Regions from separate parts of the Shewanella violacea DSS12 genome, predicted to be linked through region 2. Evidence: predicted binding sites of a transcription regulator. Region 2 holds the regulator's gene; each other region holds the start of a gene.
What was found. The regulator LexA, encoded in region 2, represses DNA repair genes until DNA is damaged. The targets are predictions, from matches to a motif close to TACTGTATNNNNATACAGTA.
Positions count from the first base shown of each region.

Region 1: SVI_RS13520 (DNA topoisomerase III) is a predicted target of LexA. The motif match lies at 1,361-1,380, and genes of this name have one in related genera.
Region 3: recN (DNA repair protein RecN) is a predicted target of LexA. The motif match lies at 4,354-4,373, and genes of this name have one in related genera.
Region 4: recG (ATP-dependent DNA helicase RecG) is a predicted target of LexA. The motif match lies at 3,376-3,395, and genes of this name have one in related genera.

Region 1 is NC_014012.1:3,241,562-3,247,651, reverse strand. Features, by position in the region: gene SVI_RS13530 (M14 family metallopeptidase) at 1-850, shown strand, start outside; gene SVI_RS13525 (hypothetical protein) at 953-1,219, opposite strand; gene SVI_RS13520 (DNA topoisomerase III) at 1,396-3,345, shown strand; gene SVI_RS13515 (DUF4250 domain-containing protein) at 3,442-3,636, opposite strand; gene SVI_RS13510 (hypothetical protein) at 4,356-5,255, shown strand; gene SVI_RS21920 (hypothetical protein) at 5,446-5,637, shown strand; gene SVI_RS21915 (GNAT family N-acetyltransferase) at 5,670-5,870, shown strand; gene SVI_RS13500 (DUF998 domain-containing protein) at 5,988-6,090, shown strand, end outside.
Region 2 is NC_014012.1:225,178-231,267, forward strand. Features, by position in the region: gene ctaD (cytochrome c oxidase subunit I) at 1-1,057, opposite strand, end outside; partial or broken gene coxB (cytochrome c oxidase subunit II) at 1,109-2,221, opposite strand; gene SVI_RS00895 (cell division inhibitor SulA) at 2,653-3,165, opposite strand; gene lexA (transcriptional repressor LexA) at 3,201-3,818, opposite strand; gene plsB (glycerol-3-phosphate 1-O-acyltransferase PlsB) at 4,090-6,090, shown strand, end outside.
Region 3 is NC_014012.1:3,607,477-3,613,566, reverse strand. Features, by position in the region: gene SVI_RS15060 (AraC family transcriptional regulator) at 302-1,108, shown strand; gene SVI_RS15055 (TorF family putative porin) at 1,763-2,533, opposite strand; gene recN (DNA repair protein RecN) at 2,669-4,336, opposite strand; gene SVI_RS15045 (hypothetical protein) at 4,643-4,864, opposite strand; gene SVI_RS15040 (YjaG family protein) at 4,878-5,483, opposite strand; gene barA (two-component sensor histidine kinase BarA) at 5,458-6,090, opposite strand, start outside.
Region 4 is NC_014012.1:4,685,100-4,691,189, reverse strand. Features, by position in the region: gene SVI_RS19315 (DUF3014 domain-containing protein) at 228-1,097, opposite strand; gene recG (ATP-dependent DNA helicase RecG) at 1,250-3,325, opposite strand; gene SVI_RS19305 (calcium/sodium antiporter) at 3,874-4,806, opposite strand; gene SVI_RS19300 (AMP-binding protein) at 4,991-6,090, opposite strand, start outside.

The DNA of each region.
Region 1 (6,090 bases), 1.9 Mb from region 2:
GTTAACCAAGCAAACGATTAAGCGCTCCTATCAAGAAGAGGTGGCCGCGAGAATTGCGCCACTTGCTGAGCACTTTCAAGTCGACCAGTATGGCGCCTTGTCTTATAACCCTAGTCAATATCCCCTGTTTGTTGTTAAGTCTAAGCAGTGGAGTGAAGATAAGCCGACTGTGTTAGTCACGGGCGGGGTTCACGGCTATGAAACCAGTGGTGTACATGGAGCGATACGTTTCTTGGAAACCAAGGCTAGGGAGTATATGGACAGGTTTAATATTCTGGTTGCTCCATGTGTCAGCCCTTGGGGATATGAAACCATTAACCGTTGGAACCCTAACGCAGTCGATCCTAATCGTTCATTCTACCAAGATAGCCCGGCTGAAGAGTCGGCGGCCCTGATGGCGTATATTGCAGATTTAGGCATTGATATCACAGTGCATATCGATCTACATGAAACCACAGATACAGATAACTCAGCGTTCAGACCGGCCTTAGCGGCCAGAGATGCGGTGGAGCATACCAATTGGAATATCCCAGATGGTTTTTATCTGGTGGGTAATACTGAGCTGCCGGCTGAGGCGTTTCAAACCGCCATCATAGGGTCGGTAGAGAAGGTGACCCACATAGCTCCAGCCGATGATGCCGGTAAGCTTATCGGTGTCTCCTTGTCTCAGTTTGGCGTAATCAACTATGCCACTAAGGCTTTGGGACTGTGCGTTGGTTTTAGTGATAGCATCTATGCCACCACCACTGAGGTATACCCGGATAGCCCTAAGGTCGACGATGAAAATTGTATTCTGGCACAAGTAGCGGCAATCACAGGTGGATTGGATTATATCTTGCCTCTGACTTAACACTTTATTAAGTAAATGATCAAATCATTAGCGTTAACTCACTGACAGAGTTAACGCTTTTTTATCTGTTTTCTAAGTTATGTTTCAAGAGCAAACTGTGATTTATGCTAAATGAACACACCAGACTAGCATCCAGATGGCGAAGAGTAGACTAGCCCCACGTTTAGTTACAGTATGTCCCATGCTCAATCCAATGAGAGTGCTGATGCAGGTTAAGGCTATTTGCATGGTTATCAATAGCATCAACTCGAAGAGCTTATTGTCGGTTAGCAATGGTGTGATCAATAGGGCTACCGCGGTCACCATAAGGAAATTATACAGGAGTAGTCTATCTAGGCTGTTGCCAGTTTCCGTGGTCGATGCAATCATGATGAACCTCCTTTATAAGCTTGTTATTACCTAGACTATAGTCAAATGATAATCATTCTCAACTGATTTTGCAAACTAATCTGCTTTAACTGTGTGCTATTGCAAGCAATTATTGCAGCTAGTGTCACTTTAGGCTAAAGTTACTGGTAATTTATACAGTAGTCCGAGTTCCACATATGATTCTTTATATCGCAGAAAAACCTTCCCTTGGTCGAGCCATAGCTGATGTGCTACCTAAGCCCCATAAAAAGGGTGACGGTCATATCATGGCGGCTAATGGTGATTGTGTTTCCTGGTGTATCGGTCATCTGTTGGAGCAGGCAGAGCCCGATAGCTACGATGCGGCATATAAGTCGTGGAAGTTTGAGCATCTGCCCATTATCCCTGAAAAGTGGAAGATGAAGGCTAAACCTAAGACCCGTAGTCAATTAACCGTACTTAGGGGCTTAGTCAAAAAAGCCACTCAACTGGTTAATGCTGGCGATCCCGACAGGGAGGGGCAGCTATTAGTCGATGAAGTGATCTCTCATTTGGGCGTCAAGGGCGAAAAACTCAATAATACACAGCGCCTGCTGATCAGCGATCTCAATCCTCAGGCGGTGAAACGTGCATTGGGGCAGATGCGCAGTAATCGAGAATTCATTCCCCTGTCTACTTCTGCCTTAGCCCGTTCTCGTGCCGATTGGCTCTATGGTCTGAATATGACCAGAGCCTATACCCTGCAAGGTCGTAAGGTGGGATATCAGGGCGTGTTATCTGTAGGGCGAGTACAGACTCCCTTGTTAGGCTTAGTGGTTCGCCGGGATGAAGAGATAGCTAACTTTGTTTCTAAGTCTTTCTATGAGGTTCAGGCCAATCTCAATACAGAGAAAAATGAGGCGTTCAGAGCCAAGTGGCAGCCCAGTGAAGCCTGCCAACCTTATATGGATGAAGAAGGCAGAGTCTTATCTAAAGGTCTGGCACAAAATGTCGTGGATCGCATTAGTGATAAACCGGCACAGGTTACTCAGGTTATTGCTAAAGATAAGCAGCAAAATGCGCCTCTCCCTTATAGCCTGTCTTCGCTGCAGATAGATGCAGCCAAGCGATATGGTATGAGCGCCAAAGAGGTGCTCGACACCTGTCAGACGCTTTATGAGCGACATAAGTTGATCACTTATCCCAGATCTGACAGTCGTTACCTGCCAGCGGAACAGTTTTCCCAAGCCCCTCAAGTCATAGGTGCGGTGCTATCAGGGGCTGGCGAGTTAGTCGAGAACAGCGATAAACCAGATCCTAAGATAAAATCTAAGGCCTGGAACGACAGCAAGGTCGATGCTCACCATGCCATCATACCCACAGAAAAACGAGTCAATCTCTCCAGTCTGAGTGCTTGGGAGAGGCAAATCTACCTGCAAGTGGCTCGTCAATATCTTGCCCAGTTCTATCCGCCTTATCTCTATAGCGAAACTGAGGTTCATGTGTTGATCGAGGGCGGTCACTTCAAGACTAAGGCGAAGCAGGAAAGGGCGCAGGGGTGGAAGCAGCTATTTACGCGAAATAATACTGCTAATACAAATAGCGCGAGCACTGGCAAGGAAGACGATGATGAGTCACAGCAGAAATTGCCAGCGCTGAAGAAGGGTCAGTCTTTGCATTCTGGTGCTGGCGAGTTAATCGAGAAACAGACCCAGCCAGCTAAACATTTTACCGATGCCACTCTACTTGGTGCTATGACTGGAATTAATCGTTATGTGACGGATCCTGAGATCCGAAAAATATTGAAAGATACCGATGGGCTGGGCACCGAAGCGACTCGAGCTGGGATCATAGAATTGCTGTTTAAGCGCACCTTCCTCAGTAGACAGGGCAAAACTATTATAGCCACCGAGGTAGGTAGGGGGCTGATTAACAGCCTGCCTTTGAGTGCCACTACGCCTGATATGACCGCATTGTGGGAAAGTAATCTCGATGCCATCAGTCGCAAAGAAGCTAAGTATCAAAGTTTTATGACCCCACTCATCGACTCTCTGAGCCACTTGATAACTCAGGCTGGTTCACAGCTACCGACAGCTTTACAAGGCGTAAAGGCGCCGAAAAGTAGCTTTAAGAAGCGACGTTTCACTAAGAAAAAATCCAAGAGCTGATCATGAGCTGGAAAGGGCTTGTTGAGCAGCTCAGAGTAAACTAAACAGAGTGAATTAAATAAGTATGCCTAGGGTTCAGTGTTACATCTAAAGGTTTTATTTAATCTCTCGGTATTGATTGCTGACGGAGTCGTAAATAAAGCCCCCATCACTCAGCTTCTTTTCAAGCTGCTCAGGGGAGATATCCAGATCATAAAACAGTGCCTGTTGGTCTACACAGGTGAGGCGCAAGTGCTCATTGACTATGCCGATTAAGATATCACAACTCAAATCTGCTAAATGGTAATCCATCACTCTTCCTGCTGTTAGTTTGTCAGCTGTTACTCTTTAGGTTTAGCCTAGTTAAGCCTGGCTTGCCATTCACAGTGTAGAAAAGCATTTCCAAGATGGAGAGTGACCGTATAAGGCTTGGTAGTCTTATATTTACCGAGCTCCATTGGAGTGTATTTACATTTTTAGTTTGTCTACCTGTCCGTAAGGTGAGTTACTTTGCACTGGTTTTTAGTTTAAATTCTAAAATATCAAAGTGACACGATTTGCTTTGGTATGCACCAACATCTGTCTATTGATTTAACTGCTCCAATAGGTGGATATGCTTCTCAGCCATTACTGGTCCTTTTGGCTGAGAAGCACCCTTTAATGGCATAAGAATATTACCATGCCAGTCCTTAGCAATTTGTAAGCTCTCTCCTGTGTTGTCGCTCACAATCCACATGCCGAAAAAATGAACTGTCTCATCATATGGAACCGCTTGGTTATTGCCGCAATAAACCTCCTAAATGTAAGAAGTCTCTCCGATCAGATTCTAATACCAATTGGTATAACTCAAGCAGTTTTGGAACATGATTGTCCTTAGCCTAAAAGGGCCCTGAACTTAGCCGTTAACTTATAAAATAATTTAAGGCATGCTGGCAATACATCGAAAAATCAGTGATTAATAAATAATTGAATCATATGGTTAGTATGTGTAATCTGGATATAAATCAAACAAATATTTTACTGAGGATTCGATGTTATTTGACGATGCCTTAACAAGGATTGCGGCGATTCATCAGCAGCACGCGATTAAATGTTTTCTTGCTAGCCGAGCATTGAAACAAAGATTCGATTGGACAAGTGAAGAGTGGGCTAAAATCGACAATTTAGTCTGTCTTCAGGAACCTGAGTTCAGCTGTGGGATATTGACCTCGAATGTCATTCCTTTTGACACTAATACTCAACGGCGTCATTGGATTTTATCTCACGGCATATATCCACATTCCTACTTTACTATGCAGGAGTGGTTTCAGAGTGCTCAGGCTGCTGATATTTTTGATTATTATCTAGAGCAGTGCCTAGAGAGTAACCAATATCTTGGCCACAACATCACTATTTTATTTGCCTTTAAAGAGTCCTGGGAGCTGGTAGAAAATGAGGTGCAAGGACTGAGGTTTATCGAGAGGTTCTGTGAGTTCGTCACATCGACCTTCTACGGCAACAACTCAATGGACTATCCTGTCGAGCAAGGCTTTGTTGAGGATGACACTCCAGATAAATATAAGATATTAAAAGACTGCCTCAGCAATCCTGGTTTTTGGGGGCATAATCTTATTTCACTTAGCTGGATTTTGAAGAAGCAGCATGAGTTATCCGGCGCTGTATTTAATCAGTTAATCTCTAACGTACAGCTTCAATGCCATTGGCTACATGAAGATGAGACAGATAAACCTTGTATCCATGTTGGTTTTGTCGGAGCGGCGTCTAGTGAGGTGCTTGAAGCATCTTGTAGAAAATTATTACTAAATAGAGTGAGCAACTTGCATCAAATTACCTTGTCAGAATCTGTCGTTTTTCTATTTTCACAAGAGTGGATTAAAGAGGAAGAGAGGGCAAGATTAATTGATGTATTGGAACATTTCTCCCTGTCTTAATCCTTGACAGAAATTAAACGCTTTTGCTGCGATTTTTATGCCACTAGCATGCTAGTGTGAAATTTTGAAGCCGATGTACTGATTGTAGTCACCTAGCTGTGGTGCTAACTGCATCCCTATCTTATATGCCAGTGTCTTATATGCCAGTTCTTATATATAAGTTCTATATGCCAGTTTAATGAGGTCATTAATGAGTTTTGAGTTTATTCCTGCCACACAAGACGATAGAGCATATTTATTGAGTTTACGTAAATTGACTATGCTTGAACATCTCGAAAACTCAGGTCAATTTTTGTCTGATGCAGAGCATGAGAGTCGTTTAGATGATGCCTATGCCTGTTCACATTTAATCATTTTCAACAGCGAAACCATTGGCACGTAAAGTACCTAGAGGATGACGGCATCGTTGAGATCATGCAGATACAAATTCACCCTGATTTTCAAGGCCAAGGGCTAGGAAAAAAAGTGATGCAGCAAGTGCTAACTAAGGCTAAGAATAAGGCTGTTGAGCTGACCGTGTTAAAAGATAATCCTGCACTTAAATTATATCAAAGGCTTGGCTTTATCATTACCGGTGAAGATGAGTTTGAGTATCATATGCAAGTGAATAGCTAAGCTCAATTAAGCTGAGTCCAATTAAGCTGGGTACAACTAAGCTGGGCATAGCTTATGAGCATATAGCTAATGAGCATATAGCCAAGTAGGGCATAACAGCGCAAAAGGAGTTGAAATTTGTTTGACGTTATTGCGGTATATTCAGGTTTAATCGCCACGGTTTGGATTTTCTTTGGGGTGTTGATTGCGGCAAGGTGTTATCCAAATTACTCTCATTCGA
Region 2 (6,090 bases):
CGAAGGTGAGGGAGCCTCGCCACATGGTTGCCACCCAGTTGAACACTTTCACCCCGGTGGGCACCGCGATCAACATGGTGCAATACATGAAGAATAGCTCGGCGAATACCGGCATACCTGTGGTGAACATGTGGTGTGCCCATACAAGAAACGACAGGATTGCTATGCTCGAGGTGGCGTAAACCATAGAGGAATAACCAAATAGTCTCTTACGGCTGAACGTTGGCACTATGGCCGAGATGATACCGAAAGAGGGTAAGATCATGATGTAAACTTCGGGATGACCGAAGAACCAGAAGATATGCTGGAACATCACAGGGTCGCCGCCACCCGCGGCATCGAAGAAGCTGGTGCCGAAGTATTTATCTGTTAGCACCATGGTCACAGTGCCAGCCAGTACCGGCATCACGGCAATTAACAGGAAAGCGGTGATCAACCAGGTCCAGACAAAAAGTGGCAACTTCATCCATGTCATACCCGGAGCGCGCATGTTCACTATGGTGACGATCACGTTGATCGCTCCCATGATGGAGCTAATCCCCATGATATGGATAGAGAAGACAAATAGCGCCGTGCTGTCGGGGCTGTAAGTGGTCGACAGTGGTGCGTAGAAGGTCCAGCCAAAGTTAGGTCCACCACCTTCCATAAACAGCGAGCTCAGCAGGATGGCGAAGGCAAAGGGTAAGATCCAAAAACTCCAGTTGTTCATTCTGGGTAGCGCCATGTCCGGCGCGCCTATCATCATAGGTATCAGCCAGTTTGCCAGGCCAGTGAAGGCTGGCATAACGGCGCCAAACACCATGATCAGTCCGTGGACTGTGGTCATCTGATTAAAAAAGTTTGGTTCTACCAGCTGTAATCCTGGTTGAAATAGCTCGGCGCGTATCACCATAGCCATGGCCCCACCGGTGAGGAACATGATAAAACTGAACCAGAGGTAGAGTGTGCCTATGTCTTTGTGGTTGGTAGTGAACAGCCAACGTTTAATCCCCGAGGGGTGCTGTTGATGATGCTCATCTTGGTGATCCTTGGTCTCTTCGACCTGACCAACTTCCATATTGGGTTCCGCATCGCGGGTTAAAGTATTCATATTGCCTCCCTATTGGCCATGCTGACTGACATCAGCTGCCTGAACCGTATCGCCTGTGTTGTTGTCCCATGCGTTACGTTCATAAGTAATCACTGCGGCAATCTCTTGCGCGGTTAATTGCTTCCCAAAAGCCTGCATAGCAGTGCCCGCCTTACCATTGATAACGATCTCCAGATGATCCATTAATGGTCCAGTGGTGATTGGGCTGCCTTTCATTGGAGGGAATACGCCGGGTAAACCCATGCCGTTAGGCTGGTGACATGCGGCACATCGAGACATGTACACCTGTTCACCTTGGGCCATTAGCTCATCCATGGAGAGGGATTGACTCAAGGAGGCTTCAGCCTCTGCAGCGGCGGCGCTGGCTTGATTTTTTTGTTCGGCGACCCAGATGTCGAAGTCGGCTTGGCTCAGAGCCTCGACCACGATTGGCATGAAGCCGTGATCTTTGCCGCAGAGTTCGGCACATTGGCCACGATAGGTACCTGGGATATCGATACGAGTCCATGCTTCATTGATGAAACCTGGATTCGCGTCTTTCTTGACGGCGAATGCGGGGATCCACCAGGAATGGATCACATCTTCTGATGTCATCAGGAAGCGAACTTTCTTATTGATGGGGAGGACCAAGGGCTTATCGACCTCGAGGAGATAGTTTTCTCCCTTCTCCTCGGTGCCTTCTATCTGTTCTCGCGGGGTCGAGAGTAAGCTATAGAATTCTATATCTTGATCGAAATAGCTGTAATGCCATTTCCATTGAGAGCCAGTGATCTTGATGGTGATGTCAGCATCACTAGAGTCTTCCATGGCAACTAAGGTCTTAGTCGCCGGAATAGCCATAGCTATGAGTATGATGAAAGGTGTAATGGTCCAGGCTATCTCGACCTTAGTACTTTCGTGGAAATTGGCTGCTACGGCACCCTTAGACTTTCTGTGATTGATCATGGAATAGATCATCACTCCGAAAACCACGACACCGATGGCGCAACAGATATACAGAATGATCATGTGCAGGTTGTATACCTGTCCACTGATATCCGTAACGCCCTTTGTCATATTAAAGGGCATTCCTGATGCCAAAACGTATGGCGTAAACAGCAACGCCAGAAAACTATACAACACTCGCTTCACTAGACTTCTCCTCTGTCAAAAATTAAGACAAAGAAGAGTCACACAGTAAGTCTCTGCTCTATGCAAACTCTTCAGTTCCCAAAAAAGCAACGATGACTTCAAAGTGCAGTGGCGGTTCACTTGTTATTTTAGTTTGGCAGTTACTTATCTACCAGAGTTAACCACACTCGCACCTACGGCTGAATATATCAGTACCGATTTCAGCGAGGTAAATTTCTGGCCTTGTACATATGGCAGGGTTTTACTACGCCGACTACTAAATCGTTTGGATATAACAAATTATCGTTGTTATATCCCTAACTTACTTGGTGTTGAAATATTGATCAAGATCACTTTTAGCTAAATTATGAAATATTTTGAATAAAAATCAGACATAAAAAAGTCCCTTGCGGGACTTAAATAATAGGTTTTAGGCTAAATCAATTTCTAGATTAGTGTAGAGATCCAAATAAACTGGCCTGACTGAAGTGAGTATCTCTTTGAGTGTGGGCCTTACTGTGTAAGTGATTATTCGCATCCTCGATGACAATGCCTAAAGCGCGTGCGCTTTTTTCTACCAGTTTTAGTCGGCGATTGTCACGTGAATCTAAGGCCTGAGTCCAGCAGATAACGGCACTGGATGTACCACTTATAAGCGCTTTTTCCATGGCCCATAAGGTTTCGATTTCGTCTTTAGCATGAACCAGCAGGACTCGGTCCATCCTGACTCCAGCTTCGGCTAACATCTGCTTGTAACCTATATTGGGAGGACTAATCAATACGATCCATTGCCCCTGATGGCTCAAGGTTGCAAGCTGATTACTCACTTGTTTTAGTTCCACCCGGCCCTGAGTGTAGCTGGTTACCGTGGTGATACTTCCACACTCTTGTTCGATGGACGCTTGGTTAAGTGGATTAGTCCATAAACCTGGGTGTCTAGGGCTATTTCCGATCATATTTTTCATTACCAAGCTCCTTCGCCAATGAGTGACTTATCTATTTATTGCCAGCTGCCGTTGCGGATAACACCGACTGCCAGACCTTCGATACTCAGGCTCTGACTGGTGAGATCGACCACTATTGGTGCATAGTCTTCATTTTCTGCATGGAGATAGACCATACTGCCCTTTTTCTCGAAGCGTTTTACTGTGACATCCTCTTCCACTCGAGCGACTACGATCTGGCCATTCTTTGCTTGTGAAATCTTATGAACCGCAAGCAGATCACCTTCGAGAATGCCAATATTTTTCATACTGTCACCGCGCACCCTAAGTAGAAAGTCGGCACTGGGGCGAAACATAGCCGGATCAACTTTATAATGTTGTTCTATATGTTCCTGAGCAAGGATAGGTTCACCAGCTGCAACCTGGCCTATCAATGGTAAGCCTAAATCTTCGGGTTCCGCTGCTTGAGTGAGTCGGATGCCGCGGGATGTACCGGGAATTATTTCGATGCAACCTTTCTTGGCGAGGGCCTTCAGATGTTCTTCGGCCGCATTGGCACTCTTGAAGCCTAAGCGCTTGGCTATTTCAGCTCGAGTCGGAGGCATGCCGGTATCGATAATATTACGCTTAATGAGTTCTAGGATCTCGGCTTGTCTTGGTGTCAAAGGTCTCATGATTAATCCTGTCTTTCTATACAGTAACTGTCATTATATACAGTATCTTGGTCAGTGCAAGGATTAACCAAGTTTATTATCTGGGATTGCTATTTGTCATACCCTGTCTTTGCCTCTGAAAGGTAAGGGTATTAGTAAATCTGGCTGATATTTTGAGTCATTCACCAGTATAACTGGCTTCATTATGGCTTTTGCCAACTAGATTAGGGGGTTCTCTCTTTTATCTGGTATTCTATGCCGTTATTAAGAAGACTCATATTATATAAGAACAATGTCGAAAAAAGACTCTCTTTGGTATAAATCCTTACGCTGGATTCAGAAACAACTGGTGCAGACTGTAGTTGTGCCCCATGACCCCTTCGCCGATCTCAATTTAGATCCAGATAAACCTGTGGTTTATGTGATGAAGACTGAATCTCTCAGCGACATCGCAGCCCTGAGTGAAATCACAGGTAAATATAGACTTCCAAGTCCCTATGATGAACTTGTGGTCGATGGTGATCGTACGCCGAGAGTCGTATGCCTTGAAGGTGCCAAGCCGCTATTCGGTGAAAGAGAGAGCAATGAGTTTTTCTTAAATAGCTTTATGGATCTGTTGAAGGTGCATAAAGAGAAGCCTGAACTGGATATACAGCTAGTGCCGGTCAGTCTTTACTGGGGACGTACTCCAGGTAAAGAAGACGATACCATGAAGGCCGCAGTGCTCGAGCGACAAAATCCAACCTGGCTGCGAAAATGTTTTATGATCCTCTTCCTGGGAAGGCATAATTTCGTTCAATTTTCTAATGCCGTCTCAATTCGTCACATGGCCGATGAGCATGGCACCGACAAGCGAATAGCTCACAAGCTTGCTCGTGTTGCCCGAGTTCACTTTAGCCGTCAACGTAAGGTCATGACTGGCCCTGTTTTGCCTAAACGTCAGGTGTTATTCCAAGATCTGTTAAATTCTGAGTCCCTTAAGAAGGCGATTAAGGAGGAAGCAGCCAGTAAGAAGATCTCCGAGGCCGAGGCCAAAGCTAAGGCGATGGAGTATCTCGATGAAGTTGCAGCGGATTACTCCGAGAGCTTAGTACGAATAGCCGAGCGCTTCCTGACCTGGCTTTGGAATAAGCTTTACAAGGGCATCAATATCAAGGGCGCCGAGCAGATCAGGCAGCTGCATCATGATGGTCATGAGATCATCTACGTGCCTTGTCACCGTAGTCATATGGACTACCTGTTACTCTCGTATATTCTCTATTACGAGGGCATGGTTCCACCGCACATAGCTGCGGGTATCAATCTCAATTTCTGGCCTGCAGGGCCTATGTTCCGCCGTGGCGGAGCCTTCTTCATACGTCGTAGTTTCAGAGGTAACAAGCTCTACACTGTGGTTTTCCGTGAATATTTAGATCAGCTATTCACCAAAGGTTACTCGGTAGAATACTTTACCGAAGGTGGACGTTCTCGCACCGGACGTCTGCTCGCACCTAAGACTGGCATGATCGCCATGACGCTTAATAGTGTGCTGCGTGGCATGGAAAGACCAGTAACCTTAGTACCTGTGTACTTAGGTTATGATCATGTGATGGAGGTCGCCACTTACCATAAAGAACTCAGCGGCAAGAAGAAAAAGAAAGAATCTGTTTGGCAGCTATTTGGTGCACTGCGTAAGCTAGGTGATTTTGGCCAAGGTTATGTGAACTTTGGTCAACCCATTACCCTGAACAACTATCTGGACGAGGAAGTACCCGGTTGGAAGGAGGAGATGGCTAAAGATCCAGAGCAACGTCCTAAGTGGCTATCTCCTGTGGTGAATACCTTAGCTAATCGAGTGATGACAAGCATTAATGATGCGGCAGCTGTGAGTTCTGTGACTCTGACCAGCTTAGTTTTACTGGCTTCTGAGCAACATGCCTTAGAGCGTTCACAGCTTGTGAAGCAGTTAGATCTCTATCTTAAATTACTCAAAGATCTGCCCTATACCGAGTTCACATCTGTACCGGAAGGCGATGGTGAGTTATTGGTGCAACAAGGTTTAGATCTTAAGAAGCTACAGCTAGATAGCGACCCGCTAGGGGATATTATCTCGATAGAGGACAGCATAGCAGTGGCTATGACCTATTATCGCAATAATATCATCCACCTGCTGATTGTTCCGTCTCTAATAGCAAGCTGTTTGACTCAACATGAGCATGTCACCAGAGATGAGATTATCGCTACGGTAAAAGATTTTTATCCCTTGCTTAAAGCCGAGTTGTTTATGGGGATCGAAGACATAGACACTCGAGTC
Region 3 (6,090 bases), 1.6 Mb from region 2:
GAGTTATAGTCATAAGGCTGTGATGCCAAGCTTGAATGATTTAAACGAGCTGTAGTGGGAATGCCGCATTTCTCGGGATAAGTCATAACTGGATCACATAAATAGATGGCTTGAGGATTTGCTTACTTACCTTGTTAACCACATAGCTAATAGCGAGATACCGTTCAGGACCATCTTGGTAGCCTGTTAAGATGGCAGATCTATGTATCAGTTGGCCGATATCGTCGACGCCTTGTGCTAATTACTTAATATGCTAGTCTCGTCATCCCTTGACTTGATAAGGATGAAAGGACATATAACCATGTCAAACCGTCAAACTATATCAGCCAATGAGATGATGGCTGCCAACCCAAGGTCACCCGCTTTGGTCAAGACAATTGAAATGCCTAAAGGTTATGTCGATACCAGGCATCATCATGATTGGCATCAGGTGATATTTCCGATTAAAGGCTTACTTCAAACTGAATCGGAATACTATCAACACCTTGTCCCTCATACTTCAGCCTTATTTGTTCCTGCAACCCTTGAACATCAGTCAATAGCACTATCCAATACAAGCTTCATTGGTATTTATATCAATCCAAAATTTTGTAAAACCTATAGCATGCAGGTTCGTAGCATCTCTTTGACACCTTTCCTCAAGGAGTTACTACAAGAGATCCGCAGAAAGGCTCTGGTGGCAGACAATCAGGATGAACTATTACACCTTTTAGAAGTTCTACATGATCAAATCCTTAGGGATGAAGTGTTTACATTCCAATTATTATTACCCCAAGACAGACGCTTAAAGCTCATTTTTGATTACTTGACCGAAAGGCCTGCTTTAGATTGGTCACTAAAAATGTGGGGAGAGAAAGTAGGAGCCTCAGAGCGAACCCTATCGCGACTTTTTGTAAAAGAATTTAAGACCTCATTTCCTCTGTGGCGACAACATCTACGATTAATATACTCATTATCATTACTAGACGAAAATCTAACGATACAAGCCATTGCCGATAAGATTGGCTACCAAAATGACTCTTCCTATATCAAAGCATTTAAAGTGTATTTCGATACCACACCGCAGCAGTTCAGAGCTAATGGAAATCACCAATATCATGAACTCTGAGAAATTTTATTGGTATTAAGTCTAGGGAAGAAAAGTGCGCATATTCTATCTTTTGATCTTTAGTGTTCCCAAGTTAAACTCCTCCGCCAGGCTGCAGATGGAATCAACACCAGCTAGGCACTTTTATTGCTCATCAGATTTCCGTGTCCTGCTTCCTTCAGGCGCTCCATTAGGATTAACCCCCATTAAAATGACAACCGCCCTCGCCATCTGCCCGAGTTATAAGTCTATTAACTGCTATGTGCCGTGACTACAGTTTGCAATTCTTTGATGGCAGCTTTTATCTGCTTGTAGTGATGGAACCCCGTGAGCGCCTCAGACATCAGCTTTATCAAATAAGTGTATCCATAAAAGTCAGTACCTGTATATCGACATTAAGGGGGAAGGCGTGATTTTGTATGACGCAGACAAGTTTATCCTTGGTGAAGTGAAAGACTGACTAGAGGCAAGTCATTACTTAGCGCAGGAAGATACTCAAGATTGTAATAAAAGGGGTGGTAATGACTGAAGCGACGGGCGGAAGCTATTAGACGTATTGGTCTGCCAAGAGAGACAAATGATGCTAGTGAGCGTCAGAGCTAGCTTTAACCTATAAGGTCGATGCTGGCTATTTAGCCTTACAAGTGACTCTTGGTTATAGCCTCTCGGGGGAAGCTAAAATGTCCAGGTGACTTTGGCAAAGAAGGTGGGATCTGCGATATGGCCAAATAGGTCTTGCCCCGCATTATTAGTACCATTATAAGTGATGCACGCAGTTACTGGACCTATGGGACTGCTTATTCCCAAATTGAAATAGGTATAAGCATCGCCCAGAGCCTTCTTGGTATCCCACCATCCTAGCTGCATATCTAAACTTACTCCGCTGTCCCAGAGTGCAAGCGACTTGTTGTATTCCACTCGGTAGGCCTTAGCTTGACTCAAGTCTCCTAAAATATTATTTAATGTATGGCTAAAAGAGAATTGGCCGTAGGGGGTGTATAGGTCAAACATCAGCTCGGTAAAGTCCAGGCTGATATCTGCAGCATTGGAGCCCTGAATAAGGTATTGATACAGGGTGACGGATAGATACACGTTTTCGTTGAATAGATGTCGGTAGCCAATATAAACATCGGTCTCCAGATTCTCACCAGCCTCAAAGGGACTGGCATCATCGATAAAATTGAATGTCGAAACGAAGGTACCCAGATAGAAACCATTACCGACATCGTATCCAGCGAGCACCTGTACGGCAGGGTCTGTCTGAGTCAAAGATACCCCATAGGCTCTATGATCTGTGGTGACTGTCGTATGACCGTAAAAGCTGCCATCAGCCTGACTGGGTAGTGTGAAAATAAGCAGCAGATAAGCGACTAAATGAAGCGCTTTAGTGACTATAAAAACAGAGAGGGTAGTCGCACTTTTCCATGTGTTCAGTAGATAATTCATATCCCTTGCCTTATTACCGATTAGCTCGTTTCCTTAAAGCCATTAACCTAATGACTCTAAGGAAAATATAGACCAAGGCAAGATCTATATCCAATTTACCTGTGTAGATAATCGTGTTTATACTACCAATAGGTATTATACCGTTTGGTATAACAGCTCCTTAGCGTTTGCTAATGTATTGCTAGTGATCTCATCGCCGCCCAGTAAGCGGGCCAACTCTTCGATGCGTTGATTTCTGTCCAATGGCGTCATGGATGTTTCAGTCTTTCCAGCCTTAGTCTTCTTGTCGACAAACATGTGTTGGTGTCCGTTACCGGCAACTTGAGGTAGGTGGGTGACACACAGCACTTGAGTCGAGTCGCCTAATTTTCTCAGCATACGTCCAACAACGGCCGCAGTCGCTCCTGAAATACCTACATCGACTTCATCGAAAATGAGCGTTGGGGTCGAAACTTTTTTGGCTGTGATAACTTGGATACCTAAGCCTATTCTTGATAGCTCACCACCGGATGCTACCTTCGACAGTGGCTGAAGAGGTTGCCCTGGGTTAGTGGTGACGAGAAACTCTATGGTGTCACAGCCATTGGGGGAATTGAGTTCTTCATTGAATGTGACCGAAATAGTAAATTTTCCCTTCGGCATGTTCAATTCATGGATAGATTGAGTGACTTGCTTGTCTAGCTCTTTGGCATAACGACTACGACTCTGACTGAGTTTTTTGGCATGTACCAAATAGCTGTCTTTACTGGCGGCAACTTGTTGTCTGAGTTCGTCTAAGGCTTCTTCGTCAGAATCTAGGGAGCTTAGCTCAGTTCTAAGTGTGAGATGGTGAGCGGCTAGCTCGTTCGGGCTGACGTGATGTTTACGCGCCAACTCCATGGTTTTGGATAATCTCAGCTCTAAGTGGGTAAAATGTTCCGGATCCAGTTCCAATCCTGCTAAGTAATTCTCCAGCTCGCTGCTGCTCTCTTGAACTTGAATAAGGGCTTCATTTAGCATGCTAACGACATTTTTCAGCAGAGGATCATATGACTCGAGCTCATGGGCTTGAGTGATACCCGCATTGATCAAGGATTCGACGCTGCCCTGATCATTTTCCTGCAAGATGAACAACTCATTTTTACAGGCCTCGACCAAGGCTGTGCCATTGGCGAGTTTCTTGTGCTCAGCCTCTATCTCCTCAAATTCACCAGCAGAAAGGTTAAATTCATCTAGCTCTTCAACTTGGTACTGGAGTAGCTGCTTTCGAGAGATACGCTCTTGTTGTGACTGAGTTAAGACCTTAAGCTCCTTCTCTATCAGTTTACAGCGTTGATAGCCTGCCGTGACTGTATCCAGTAGCATTTTATGATTGGCGTAACTGTCTAACAGAGTAAGCTGATGTTCACTCTTGAGCATGGCATGGTGGGCATGCTGACCGTGAATACCTATAAGCAGTTGGCCAAGATTCTTAGCCTGTGATAATGGCACAGGATTACCATTGATGTATGCCCTAGAGCGACCATCACTGCCAACTGTGCGCCTGAGTATGCAATCATTATCCTGGTCGAGATCATTATCTTCGAGCCAACGTTTGGCAATCGGAATGTCATTTAAGGAGAATCTGGCACTGACTTCAGCTTTCGTCGCACCAGGCCTTACTGTGCCAGCATCGGCTCTGTTACCTAGGCACAGGCCCAGGGCATCAATTGCGATGGATTTACCCGCACCGGTTTCACCTGTAATACTGGTCATCCCAGGTTTGAAGTCCAGCTCCAGAAAGCGGACGATGGCAAAATTATTGATGGTGAGTTGGCAAAGCATAATGACACCCTCTAATGTACTGTGTTTTTAAACAGTATATACTGATTTTATATACAGTAAAGCTTTGAGTGAATTATGTTCAATTTTATTTTTATCTAGGGTAAATAGTGACGAGTTTTTCATTCTGTATTCTAGGGGACAATAAGAACACGACTGGCTGTAGTGGCTTAGGAAGCGAGTAAGTACCCATGAATTGTATCTAGTGACAGGAGTTTATCTTTTGGATAAGCGAGCCTAGAACAAATACTCTCAAGTATGGCGAACTAGGCTATTAAGCCTTATATCATAAGGCTGCTTGTGTTTGTTTTATTTACCTAGCCTCTTTTTAGAGCGCTTTATCTTGGACTCCTCGGCAGGCATATTGTCTCTCATTGGAGGGAGAACACCGAGTTCTTGAAAAAAGTTGATCTGTCTTCTTAACTCAAACAGAGAACCCACACTGGTTTTCTCACCTATGGTGAGTTTCCAAGTATCTGTCTGGCCTTCTGAATTAATCAGAATATGGCCTTCATAAATCAATTTTCTCATGGCTAGGTATAGCTTAGCTCTCAGGCAGTCCTATGCCTATGTTCGATACGCCGGCCTCAATGATCTCTTTTCGCAACGACTTTACAAAGTCGGCATTTAACTTAGGATTATCTTCAATCAGTTGAAGTAGTGTGCCTTGGAGCTCTTTTTCTTCAACCATGACTTCATGATTAAAAATGTAGTCATCGAATGCTTCTTCGTCAAGGTCAACATCTGAAATCGCTTCTATGTAGTTGGCGACTGTGCTTGAAGAAAGTTTACTGATATTGACGATATCTTCTTCGACTTTACCTTGTATTGCACTCAAGAGCGCGATAATCGCAGTGCTTGCATCCATGGCTGGGTAAACCCCATATGCATCGAAGTTGGCAGGATCCGGAGTGTTTAGCTCTAATCTTTCTAGGTAGATATCAATATTGAGCTTTAACTTTTTGTCGTAGATAGATTGCCATAGTAAGCTAAGTGCAGTGTCTAGCACTTGTGGGTCACCAAACTCACACACCTCTGAAAAAAGTTGATAGTTAGGTAGCATACGTTGGCACAATGCGATGGCGAATACTTTTTTCTGTTGCAAGTCTAACGCTTTTACACGTTTAAAGAAGCCGGGCTTGTTTGTCATCTAATACGTCCGTTGATAACTGTGATAACACTTGATTTGCTGCCGATTCTACCTTAGTTAGTTCATCAAGTAACTCTAGTATTTCAGGTTCCACCTCGGCGATACCAGATCCCAATTTTAACCTCGACTCTATCTCATGGCAAAGTTTCTGTGTCGTAGGTACGCCGCAGTAACAACTCGCGCCATGTAGCTTATGTATAGTGCTGAGCATCTGTTTATCATCGAAGTTATCTAAGCAGTATTGAAGCTGTTCTGCAGTCTCAGGTATTGATTCCGCAAACATTTTCAACATATCTAGGGCTAAGTCGGTTTTATTGTTCGCCTGGGTTAAACACAGATCCCAATTTAAGGTGAAGTGATCGAAGTGAGTGAATCTGGGACGAGTCTTCCAGCGGCTGATGACACTCCTAAGAGAGGCTTCATCTATGGGCTTAGGTAAGTAACCATCCATACCACTCTGTTCGATCCTCTCTCTCTCTTCGGCAATGGTATGAGCCGTCACTGCAATAATTGGCGTATTACGATTGAGGGAGTGCTGACGTATCTGTTTCGTGGCGCTAATACCATCAGTACCTGGCATCTGTATATCCATAAAGATGAGATCAAA
Region 4 (6,090 bases), 500 kb from region 2:
TCTGACACAAGTATTAAATACTGAGAATATAACCAGTTAAATCAATGGGTAACTGGGTAAATTCTCGGGCTGGTAAGCGAGTTACCATTGGGGCATTATTCTACACTAGATTAACTGGGATGATGAAGTGTTTTGAGATACAGGTGTTGTTGATATGTATAGGCTTATGACGTTTGGAGTGTTAGAACCCGCTGCTAGGCAACGGGTTTGTAGGGGGAACTTGTTTATTAGCCTGCTAGGTGCTTTTTCAGCTTACGCAGCGCCGCTTTCACTTTCTTAGTGTTTTCCGGACCCATGCGGATTAGGAATTTCTGGGCGTTGGGCAGAGCTTCTAGTTGAGGATCGACAAATTGATAGTTCACACTGACGCCATCTAATTCAATTGGCAGCTCTATGATTGGGGCCGCTAGCATGATGTCGATAGCTTCAAGCATTCTCTGATTGAAGCTCATCTCTCCATAGCCTAACTCCTCGAATGCCTCTCCCATCAAAGGTGTTAGTTCCTTGTAGGTCGCTGCGAGCTGCTGTTCATCCAGATTGACGATGAAATCGGCGTACAGATCATACCTGTGATAGCTATCGGGATTAATATATGTCTTGTTGGTGATGTCTGAAACGGTGAAGACTCTGTCGGGGGCCTTCAAGGGGCTTACTTTTCGAGCCAGTTCGCCTTGGGCTAAGTTATCGACGAAAACCACGAAATGCCTGATCAGATCTCTCTCCACTAATAGCGATTCGATGCTCATGCCATCAGATAATTCGACCGTTTTCTTATGGATATAGCCATCGCTGTTACTTAAGCTAGGTAATGCTTCTACTTGAACCTCTGGCTTAATTTCGATGGCAGCTTCTACTGATTCTACAGGCTCCGGGATCACTGGCTCAGGAATATCTATAGGGGTTATGACTGGCTCTTGGGGAATAATTTCTGCCACTTCAATAGGCAGCGGCGCAGATGTTAGGTCATCGGCACTGAAGTAATAATAGGCACCTCCTGCGATGAAGGAGACTACAGCTGCAATGGCAATAATGGCTAAGGTATTGGTATTCGCTGACTTCTCTTGCGGTACGATTCTATCTTCTTGATTGACTTGCATGTAATACCCTTTGTAAGTGCGACTCGGTTACAGGAGATGACAGCTCTAAGAGAGCTGGTCCATTTTGCAATATTTAGCGCTCATGTCTATAGGCGTTGACCGAATTAAAGAATAATTAATCGAATAAAAATTAACGGATTTATGTTTATTTTCTAAGCTTGGACGTATTGTTCTCGATCTCCTAGCCAACGTTGGACTATGCCATCGACATTATCCGGGACCTGTTCCATGATGTGTACGGCTAACTTCTGAATGTGGGGGATCAACGCCTGATCTCGAACCAAATCGGCAATTTTCATATCGGCAATACCAGTCTGCTTGGTACCTAATACTTCCCCCGGGCCTCTTATCTCCAGATCCTTCTGAGCTATGATGAAACCATCATTGCTATCTCTGAGCACCCCCAATCGCTTGATTGCCGTGGGTGACAAGGGTGCCTTATACATGAGTACGCAGTGACTGGCGACGGCTCCACGACCGACTCGTCCCCTGAGTTGATGCAATTGCGCCAGGCCTAAACGTTCCGGGTTTTCTATGATCATCAAGCTGGCATTGGGGACATCTACCCCCACTTCTATGACTGTTGTGGCGACCAAGAGGTGCAGTTCACCGGATTTGAATTCGGCCATGATGGCCTGTTTCTCGGCGGACTTCATGCGTCCATGGATCAGACCTATCTTGAGCTCGGGCAGGGCTAGTGTCAGCTCTGCGGCGGTATCTTCTGCCGCTTGGCATTCGAGAACCTCCGACTCTTCAATCAAGGTGCATACCCAGTATGTCTGTCTGCCATCATGGGTGGCGGCATGTCGGACTCTCTCTATAACCTCATTGCGCCTCATATCGGCAACGGCTACGGTTGTCACTGGGGTTCGCCCCGGTGGCAGTTCGTCTATCACTGAGGTATCTAGGTCGGCATAGGCGGTCATGGCCAAGGTGCGTGGAATTGGCGTGGCAGTCATGATCAGCTGATGAGGGTGGAAGCCTTGGTTGATGCCTTTCTCTCGCAGGCCAAGTCTCTGATGAACGCCGAATCTATGTTGTTCATCTATGATGATGAGGGCAAGATTGTTAAAGACTACTTGATCCTGGAAAATGGCATGGGTGCCGATAACCATATTAGATTCACCGGACTCGATATCTTGCAAAGATTGCGCTCTGGCCTTGCCCTTTATTTTACCGGCTAGCCTGCCAACTTTTAGCCCTAGAGGCTCAAACCAGAGAGCGAAGTTCTCGGCGTGTTGCTCGGCTAATAATTCAGTTGGGGCCATCATGGCTACCTGATAGCCATTTTCTATGGCTTGCAATGCCGCAAAGGCTGCCACTAATGTCTTGCCCGAGCCTACATCACCCTGAACCAGGCGCATCATAGGTGAACTTTTTTCGAGATCGCTGCAGATTTCAACACCGACCCTCTGTTGTGCCCCGGTTGGCTTAAATGGCAGAGCCTGCAGAAACGGATTGAGTAGTTTACCCGTCGCCGTCAAACTCACAGCATGATCGCGATTACTGCGCTGACGCAACTTGAGCATGCTCAGGTTGTGGGCCAAGAGTTCCTCTTGGATCAAGCGTTGCTGCGCCGGGTGGTGACCTTGTTCCAGATCGAACAAGGAAACCTGATTATTGGGTCTATGTAATAGCTGTAAGGCGGCTTTAAGAGTCAGATTATTCGGTTGCAGCTGAGGTGGGAGCAGTTCCTGTAAGCCGTCCAGGTCGAGCATGGCTAAGGCTTGATCTGTCAGCTTGATCCAACTTGCCTGCTTTAAGCCTTCAGTTGTTGGATATACCGGCGTCAAGGTATCACTCATCACCAAATCATCATCTTCGTGAATGAGCTTATATTCTGGATGGATGATCTCGGCCTGATGTTTGCCGCGACGTATCTCACCATAGGCCCTGATGCTGGTACCATTTACTAGGCAATTTTTCTGCGCCACAGAAAAATTAAAAAATCTGAGTGTTATGTAACCTGTGTCATCTCTCACGGTACAGGTCATCATACGCTTACGGCCTTGGATGATCTGACTGGACTGGATCACGGCCTCTATGGTGCCGTAACTGCCTGGATAGAGAGAGGCAATAGGGTATATTTGAGTGCGGTCTTCATATCTTAATGGCAGGTGGAATAGTAGATCTTGTACCGTGTGAATGCCGAGTTTAGCCAGACGTTCGGCCATCTTCTTGGCTACGCCCTTAAGATCTGTGACAGGAACAAGATCGAGTCTCTTCACGCCCGGTACCTATTTTATCTATTGAATGTTATCTGAGCCAAACACTCAAACACTGTATTTATATACATATACTATCAGATAAATGCTTGATGGCAATGTTAGGGCCAATTTAGCCTTTATAACCAGGCCTTCTGTCACGCAATAGGGCAGTATCGATTGGATAATGGGTTTGCCGAACGTGGTGAGAATTATGACCTTGCATGCAGCATTTCACGAGTTAGAGTCCGGTTAATCCCGGCATTTCCATCTAGGTTAATAGAAGTTCATAGCTGGTGGCTGTATCTATGGTGATCTGATTCGCGCTAACGGGCAGGGTAAAGATTGCCGCTGTGCTGATGAGAGTGCCGACCAATAAGAACGTCTGCATATATTTCTCCTTGTAGTCCCGAGTGCTCGGGTGGATTAAGTCCCTTTATAGGGTCAGGACTAGTATCAAAGAGATTAGAGGTGATTTGCAGGCACAAAGGTCATGAGATCATGATGACATTTGTCATCATGATCTTATCTAGGCGAGCTTAAATTACTGAGCTAGCAAGGGAGCTAGAATATTAAGCTGAGGCCAAAACGACCAGGTAGGCCATATAGCTGAGATAACCGGTTAATAATATGGCGCCTTCACGGCGGCCGATCCTAAATCCTGTCCAAGCGAAGGGTAGCACAAGTAGAGATAGCGCCAACATGACGATAAAATCTAAGTTCTGAATCCCGGCGGCTGCAATAGGATGAACCAAAGCGGTTACACCTAAGATACCCAAGATATTGAACAGGTTAGAACCGACTATGTTACCTATGGCTATGTCACTCTGGCCTTTACGCGCGGCCACTATTGAAGTGACTAGCTCTGGCATGCTGGTGCCTATGGCAACTATGGTTAAACCAATAATGACTTCACTGATCCCAAATGTCCTGGCAAGATCCACGGCGCCATCGACAAATAGTATTCCGCCGCCGACAAGCATGGTGATGCCTATAAGAATAAACAACACAGAAAGCATAGGTTTTTGCGGGCTATCATCTATCTCTTCGCAGTCACCACTCTTGCGTGAGCTGATATAGCTGAAGCTTAGGTAGCTGACTAATAAGCTAGTGAGCAGGGCGCCATCCCAGAAGCTGAGTTCACCGTCCAGTAGTAAACCCCAGAAGAGCATAGAGGCGGCGATCATGATGGGGATATCACGCTTGACCATCTGTGACTTCACCTGGATTGGGCGAATGAGGGCGGTGAGTGCCAAGATGAGTCCTATGTTAGCTATGTTAGAGCCGATGACATTACCTAAGGCTATGCCACTATTGCCGGCCAGAGCTGATTTTAAACTTACGGCTAGCTCGGGGGCACTGGTACCGAAGGCCACTATGGTCAGGCCGATAATCAGAGGTGTAATGCCTAATCTGAGGGCGATGGCGCTTGCGCCTCGTACCAAGGCCTCGGCGCCTAAGGTGAGGATCACGAAGCCACCTATGATAGAGAGAGCGATTAACATCTTAGTTCCAATTATCCTGTTGCAATTTTTTTGATTAGCTAGCTTAAAGTTTTTTCACCATAAGGCAAACATTAACGTCATATTATGTCATTAATGTTCTTTCATAGGTTGTAGACTGGAAGCATTAAATGAACAAAGCACGCTGGGTGCGTGCTTTGTTATTATTTGCTATATGTGGTGATAACTAAGTTATTTCATCTTCCCAACGTATCTTGCCACCGCGAATACCGTCGACTCTTTCACTGAATCTTTTTTCAAGTACATGGCGCTTAATTTTTAGTGTCGGCGTCAGCACATCGTTATCCACATCCCAGGCGTCATTGACGACTATGATGGCATCCACGGCTTCATGGGATTCAAGGTTGGGGTTGATACTGTCTAAAGTCGCCTTAAGTGAGCTACGAACCTCTTCTCTTGGCTGCAAATAGGCGCCTTCGGATAGTTGTACTAGGGCTATTGGATGGGGCAGGCCAGAACCTATGACGCAAAGCAGCTCAATATGGGGATCTTGTGCCAGTTTACGCTCTATGGGCACAGGGGCGACATATTTGCCTTTAGATGTCTTAAAGTTATCTTTGATTCTACCGGTAATCGACACGTAGCCGTCGCTGTCGATGGAGCAGAGATCTCCGGTACGGAAGTAACCTTCTTCATCGAATGAGATGGCAGTCATCTCCTCTTGTTTATAGTAACCAGTCATCAAGCCTGGGCTTTTTACCAAGAGCTCGCCACTCGCCGTTTGCTTGATCAAACAATCCTCGACGGCGCGACCGACTGTGCCGATTTTATTGGCATCGAAGGGGTAGTTGATGATGGAGTAGGCGCTGTTTTCTGTCATTCCCCAGCCTTCACTGATATTCAGACCTATGGTGTGATACCAGTGAATCAGTGATGGTGGAATCGGCGCTGAGCCAGATCCCAGTAGGCGACAGTGCTCCAGACCCAGACCTGCATGGATCTTCTTCTTGATGATCCCCTTGATAATAGGAATTTTAAGCAGCAAGTTCAGCTTACTCTTGCCAATCTTGGCGACAATATTTTGGTGGAATAGACTCCAGAGCCTAGGGACCGAGAAAAATATCGTAGGCCTGGCACGTTGTACATCGGCAACGAAACTATCCAGACTCTCAACGAAAGCGACACAGCTGCCGGAATAAAATGATGAGCCTTCCATCGCCACGCGCTCTGTGATGTGAGCCAGAGGTAGGTAAGAGATTAATCTATCGTCGACTCCGGTTTTGAGATCTCTTACCACCGCCTTACAGGTCCAAGCGTAGCTAGCGA